One region of the Desulfofundulus salinus genome, then DNA from elsewhere that is predicted to be linked to it. Evidence: riboswitches for the same ligand, from Rfam matches in the RefSeq annotation. Region 1 holds a riboswitch; the other holds the start of a gene.
What was found. A riboswitch is a leader RNA that binds a small molecule or an ion and turns the genes downstream of it on or off. The one in region 1 is predicted to bind cobalamin.
Positions count from the first base shown of each region.

Region 2: linked by a shared signal. The riboswitch ahead of D7024_RS06050 (DUF2162 domain-containing protein) and the one ahead of cobT (nicotinate-nucleotide--dimethylbenzimidazole phosphoribosyltransferase) in region 1 are both predicted to bind cobalamin.

Region 1 covers NZ_RBWE01000001.1:2,231,805-2,235,234, forward strand. The annotation lists gene fbp (fructose-1,6-bisphosphate aldolase/phosphatase) at 1-739, shown strand, start outside; gene cobT (nicotinate-nucleotide--dimethylbenzimidazole phosphoribosyltransferase) at 914-1,981, opposite strand; cobalamin riboswitch at 2,341-2,493, opposite strand; gene D7024_RS11455 (ferredoxin domain-containing protein) at 2,570-3,100, opposite strand; gene D7024_RS11460 (flagellar assembly protein A) at 3,118-3,430, opposite strand, start outside.
Region 2 covers NZ_RBWE01000001.1:1,169,213-1,172,642, reverse strand. The annotation lists gene D7024_RS06055 (MotA/TolQ/ExbB proton channel family protein) at 1-155, opposite strand, end outside; gene D7024_RS06050 (DUF2162 domain-containing protein) at 155-982, opposite strand; cobalamin riboswitch at 1,104-1,383, opposite strand; cobalamin riboswitch at 1,556-1,748, opposite strand; gene bioF (8-amino-7-oxononanoate synthase) at 1,952-3,121, shown strand; gene D7024_RS06040 (6-carboxyhexanoate--CoA ligase) at 3,212-3,430, shown strand, end outside.

The DNA.
Region 1 (3,430 bases):
CAAGAGCGAACCCATTATAATTTTAATGGCCGACAAGACGGAACCGGGAGCCTGGAACCTGCCCCTGTACAAAATTTTTGCTGATCCCTTTAACACCGCCGGGCTGGTCATCGACCCCAGCATGCACGACGGGTTTATTTTCGAGGTGCGGGACCTGATTGAAAACACCCGTGTTACTTTCTCGGCCCCCGAGGAAATATATGACATGCTGGTATTTATCGGCGCTCCCGGCCGCTACTGCATCAAGCGCGTTTTCCACAAGAGATCGGGGGAAATTGCCGCCGTATCCAGCACCCAGCGGTTAAATCTGATGGCCGGTCGCTACGTAGGCAAGGACGACCCGGTGTGTATCGTACGCTGCCAGAGCGGTATGCCGGCGGTTGGGGAAGTGCTGGAACCCTTCACTAAACCCCACCTGGTCAGCGGCTGGATGCGCGGCTCCCACAGCGGCCCTCTGATGCCGGTCAGCCTGCAGCAGGCCACCCCATCCCGTTTTGACGGCCCGCCCCGGGTGGTCGCCCTTGGCTTCCAGCTGGCCGAAGGCAAGCTCATTGGTCCCCAGGACTTCTTTGCCGACCCGGCCTTCGACCAGGCCCGGCAAATGGCCAACGAAATAGCCAGTTACATGCGCAGTCTGGGACCCTTTGAACCCCACCGGCTGCACCTGGACGAAATGGAATATACCACCATGCCCCAGGTATTGAAAAAGTTAAAGGATCGTTTTGAAAAACTCCGCTAAACCACTGAATCGGGTAGATAGAGGCTGCTAACCTCAGACCTCTCACCCACCGGACGTGCAGCTCCGCATCCGGCGGTTCGCCAAGCTGGACGGGTTGCCAAGTAGCGTTTGGTTAGACTGAGCAGGCCCTGAACCCGCCTGCAGGCGGTGCTCAGGGCCTGTTCATTTTTTTGTTTACTTTAATATTTTATCTTCATCCAGATCGGCGATGCCCGCCTCGCTGAAACTGGCCATCTCGTTAATCACCCGGCAGGCCGCCTCCACCAGGTGCATGGCCAGGGCCGCACCGGTTCCTTCACCCAGGCGCATGTTCAGGTAAAGCATGGGTACCAGTCCTAAATACTCCAGCATCAAACGATGGCCCTGTTCGCCGGAAAGATGAGAAGCAATCATAAATTCCTTCACCCGGGGCTGCAGGGCAACCGCCACCATGGCCGCCGCAGTGGTAATAAAGCCGTCGATGACCACGGGCACCCGCCGGGCGGCTGCCCCCAGAATAACCCCGGCCAGGCCGCCAATCTCCAGCCCACCCACTTTGGCCAGCACGTCCAGAGCGTCTGCTGGATCGGGCCGGTTCACTTCCAGCGCCATGGCTACCACTTTTATCTTCTGGCGCAGAACCTGGTCGTTGACCAGGGTGCCCCTGCCGGTAACCTCCTCGGGGGTATAACCACCCAGCACCGCGGCAATGGCGCTGCTGGGAGTGGTGTTTCCGATGCCCATATCGCCAAGGCCAATCAAAGTGGCTCCCCGGTCGATCTCCCCCTGGACAACCTCAATACCCACTTCCACCGACCGTACCGCTTCCTCCCGGGTCATGGCCGGGCCGCGGGCAATGTTCCCCGTCCCGGGACGCACTTTCCGGTTAAGCACACCGGGGTAATCTACCGGCACCGCTACTCCCACGTCCACCACTACCAGGCGGGCGCCGGCCAGCCGCCCCAGCACGCCGATACCGGCCACCCCCGAAAGGAAAGCCGGAATCTGCTGGTGGGTGATCTCCTGGGGCGCCACACTCACTCCCTCGGCCACCACACCGTGATCCCCGGCCATAATGATAATCACCCGGTCGCCAACCACGGGGCGGGGGTTGCCGGTAATACCGGCCAGTTGGACGGCCAGCTCCTCCAGCCGGCCCAGGCTGCCAGGTGGCTTGATCAGACTGTCCAGCCGTTTTTTGGCTTCAGCCATGGGCTCCAGGTATAGCGTTCCCACTTCGGCAATGGTCTTTTCCAGCAGCAAAACGATCAACCTCCCACGTGTTAAAGTTCAGATTAAATTAAAAAGTCCACAGCCCGAACAAGGCCGTGGACTTTACCATCATCCAGCGGTGAAAGAATCAGCAGGCAGGTCTCCTGGCTCCGGTTCCTCACAACCAACCGCCTTCCCAGCCAGCACTCACCAGTGATATGATTAAACCATGCTGTTACATTTCCATTGCTGAAACAAGTGCCATCGCATGTATCAGCTCATCAGTGAGTTATCCCCACTTTCCAACCTAGCCGGTTTTGGCCCTCGTTCGCTCCGGTGAGCCTCGCGGGCCAAACTAATACTCGGCTCAAGTCGCTCGCTACCCAGCCAACCGGCTGAATAACTGGGGATACTTCAGCAGCTCATCAGTGAGTGCCTTGCCAGTGGCTTATACCGTTGGAGGTTGCTCCCCGATCACAGTGGCGGGACCGCTCAGGATTTTCACCTGATTCCCTATTCTCCCCCGGTTAAAAACGGGGGCACCTGCTGATGTTTAATATTTGCCTGTTGATGTAGTTGTTAGTTCTACGTGCCCGGATATTTTTCCTGCCATGAATCTGAAATTAAAATTTACCGGTATCACTTTACCGGGCGATCAAAATAAATGTTCTTGCCTGTAGCAGAAATGGGAATACCCACCACAATGGGACCCTGGAGTAAACCCATCTGGCGGGCCACCGTACCCACCCGGTACATGATCCGGTTGTCGGCGTTAAAGAGGCTGGCCGTTTTGACCGCCGATCCCAGGGCAATACCCACATCTAAAAGACGCCAGGCGCACAGAGGTCCAGGAAACTCCGGTCCTTCGTGGCTTTGTAAATCCTCACACCGGCTGTAACCGCAGGCTCCGCAATTTAAACCTAAAGGCTTGTTTTCCGTCAGGGAAATGAGCAATACTGCATCGGAGCGGCGTACATTATCGGCATCACGGTCGAAATTAACCTTGCCCCGCTCCCTTCCAAAGCGTTCCATTTCATCAGCCAGCCGGGAGAGCTCTTCTCCCGACAGCACCCGGGTACCCACATAATCCTGGCCGAGCCCCTTGGGAGCGGTCCGGGCCGACAGGGCCATCAATTGAGCGACCATTAAAATAGCCTCGCGCAAACCCATCACCTTCCCTGATTGCATTAATTTCCGGGGACAATATCCAGTTCTCCCTCTTTATTGAGACGGGCTTTAAAGGAGCCCATTTCCTGCGTAAGAACCAGGCGGCGCTGCCCCACCTGCACCACGGACCCTGGGAAGGCCCGCTTTACTCTGATTACCCCGGCCACCCCTACCCGGACCACCGGAGGCACCCCCAGGGCGCTGCCCAGTTCCTCTATTTCGGCGTTGCCCTCACAAAAGACCTCCCCGCCTTTGAATGAACCTTTAACCACCACATCCTGCCCGGCATTAATGGTGGTATTGACACACCCCCGCCGGGTCACATAGACGTTG
Region 2 (3,430 bases), 1.1 Mb from region 1:
ATAACTTTTCTTCTCCTCATTTCAGCCACAAAACTACCCAGTTCCATGAAGGCAAAAACGAGAAAGAAGAGCAGACCCATAATATCGGGAATTAGCAGGCTCTGGGATGCGGCATGCAAAATTTTGGTTAAATATTCGGAACCAGGAATGGTCATCAATCATCACGTTCCTTTAAAAAATTGATCTGATAGCGAAAATAACCCGCCAGGCTTAAGATCACCAACCCCGCTAACACCGCCGCCAGCCAGCGGGGCGAATCAATGTTCACGGGAGTTAAGGGCATGGTCATGGCCTGGACAAAGTTGGGAATAAAAAGAGCAAAGATAAGCGTCATCAATCCGGTAAACAACAACAACGGATTAAAAATAGCTACAGGCTTATACCCGGTCAAACGGATCGCTCTTCTCATGGCAAGGCTGGTCACAATAACCAGGATAAAAAACAGCACCGCAACAAACAGTCCCAGGCGAGAAAGCCCTGTACCCACCATGGAACTGGCTACAATGACTGAAAAGGCCAGGGCAACCAGGCATAAAGGACAGGGTAAAAAACCCAGGGCATACTTAAACCGCTCCAGAGCAGGAGAAATAACAGCCCCTGGCGCCGGCTGTCCTGCAAGGAAATGACAGGAGCTGTTAGAGGCAACCGCCTTACCGGCAAATTCCCCATCTCCCCTGGAGCGAAAACTTGCTTCACGCAAGCAACCCGGGGAGGAACTCCCTGCTCCCTTTTCCTCCTGCAGCCCCAGGTAAATCAGAAATATGGCTACCAGCAAGGCTCCTGCAAAGGTGTAACGATCCAGAAAGGAAATCAGGGTTTGTTGATGTGTACCAAAGAATACAACCAGCCCGTAAAGGATACTCCCGAACAAAAAAGATGTCAGCACCAGCCCCCACCGGCTCAGCCACGAGGCACCCAGGATCAATCCTGTTTTAATACTGAGAACAAGAGTTGCCAGCAGAAGTCCACCATAAATTGACATACAGACCCCTTCCCATCTTGCCTTAATAAAAAATCCCCCATCTACCCAGATGGAGGATTAGCCCTGGCACCACAATCATGCCACGACAAATTAAACCACCCCCCGTCCGCGCAGGTTGGTCCGGTCGTTCCGGTAACGGGCAGGTCTCCTGGCTCGGGTTCACCGGAGCTCCACGTCTTCCCATCCAGCACTCAGCCATGTTATGGTTTCCTTCGCCGTAACCTTATCGTAGCAGTAACCAAATTTCTATCAAAGCAGAAAGCAATCTTACTGAGTGCTGGACAGTGACTTTGCTGTGGAGTCCCTCCCCCTCACAGTGGCGGGACCGCGCCGGATTTGCACCGGCTTCCCTTTTCACTTTCACCCCTCGGGGTAAAAGCACCCGTTCCGGTATGAAATTGTCATCAGGCAGCAGGACATTAAACCATTTGCTGCCATTTAACCGAAAATGGTACACATTAAAACGAATAACCCCGGCCTGTCAGAGACCGGGGTTTGTTTACAATGGCTATAATCCCACGTAAAAAATGGTAAGATTACCACCGGCACAAACCCCTGTTCCCTGGGAGGCTTTCCGTGCCGCGTGCCCGGGCAGGTCTCCTGACTCATGGGTCATCGCCTGCTTCCCGCCTTCCCGGACTCTCCGGTCCAGTGGCCCTGTGGAAAGCTGCTACCCATTCACAGTGGCCCCACCGTCCAGGATTTTCACCTGGTTCCCTTTTACCCCTGCCTGATTGGCAGGGGAACCCGGACACGGCTATGCGGTTAAATCCCTTTACATGAAACAGTAACACATTTCTGATAAGTTGTCCATAGTAAATTGACAATAGAAAACCATTTTTCGTTATAGGGTGCAGTCGGGGCGTGGCAGAGCGGCTTAAAAACGTTAACCTATGCAGGAATAACGGTTAACGGTGGAGAATAACATTTAACCCGCGCATTGCTTTAAGTTTCGGGGAGGGAATAAAATTGATTGATTTCTTAAGCGAAGAATTGCGTTTAATGAAAGAACATAATCTGTATCGTTCATTGTACCTTATAGACGGCCCTTCTGAACCCAAAACCATTATTAACGGTCGGGAAATGCTATTATTTTCTTCTAACAACTACCTTGGTTTAGCTACCCACCCGCGGGTAAAGGCTGCAGCAATAGCCGCCGTAAAAAGATGGGGAACCGGCAGCGGGGGCTCCCGCCTGACCACAGGTAATTTTACTTTGCACCGTCTTTTAGAAAAAAGAATTGCCCGGTTCAAAGGAACCGAAGACGCAATTGTCTTTAACACCGGGTATATGGCCAACCTGGGAGTGATATCGGCCCTCGTGGGCCGGGGCGACCTGGTTATCAGTGATCAGCTTAACCATGCCAGCATCGTTGACGGCTGCCGGATTAGCCGGGCTACGGTGAGAATATACCGTCACGGCGATATGGAAGATTTACGGCACATTCTTTCGGAAAGCACTTCCTTTCGCAGGCGCTTAATCGTTACCGATGGGGTTTTCAGCATGGATGGTGACATAGCTCCCTTACCCCAATTGTTTGAACTGGCCGAAGAGTTTCAAGCCCTCCTAATGGTAGATGACGCACATGCTACCGGAATACTGGGAGACAAGGGAGCAGGTACGGTGGAATACTTTGGTTTGGAAAAGCGGGGCATTATTCAAATGGGTACCCTGAGCAAGGCCCTGGGTAGTGAAGGAGGGTACGTGGCCGGCAGTACCAGTTTAATAGACTTCTTACGTAATCGCGCCCGCAGTTTTATCTATTCTACAGCCCTTTCCCCGCCCGTAATTGCTGCTGCCATGGCTGCTCTGGATGTACTGGGAGAAGAACCACAGCTACGCCGGCAACTTCATGCTAACGTCCAGTTTTTGTATCAAGGGTTAAAGGACATGGGTTTCGAGGTGTTACCCACCCGGTCTGCTATCATTCCCCTGATTGTTGGAGATGCCCACAAAGCCCTGGCGTTATCTGCCATCCTGGCTGAAATGGGTGTATTTGTCCCGGCCATTCGCCCGCCCTCGGTACCGGAGGGAACCAGCCGTTTAAGAATTACCCTTATGGCCACCCATACTGAAGACAATATCCAGTTTGCTTTAAATGCCTTCCAAAAGGCCGGGAAAAAACTAGGTCTGATTTAATGCTGTATACGGCCTTCACGGCCTGGCCATTGACCAGGATAATGGCAAGAACGAAAGAGCAGATAGAAAGGAGAAGTTCCTTTGAAAACCATGGTTTATAGCGTCCGCATGAGGGCCGCCCAGGGGGGACCCCACGAAAAGGGCGGGCGGCACATTTCGGGGGCAGAAAAAATTGTCCCTTTCGAACAGGTTGCCCAAACAATACAGCAGATGCTCCACCGGGCAAAAAGCCATGCCCTGGGGGAGCCTGATTTTATAAACATTAACGTGGAACGCCTGGAGCTCCAGTACATAAAATATATTACCGCC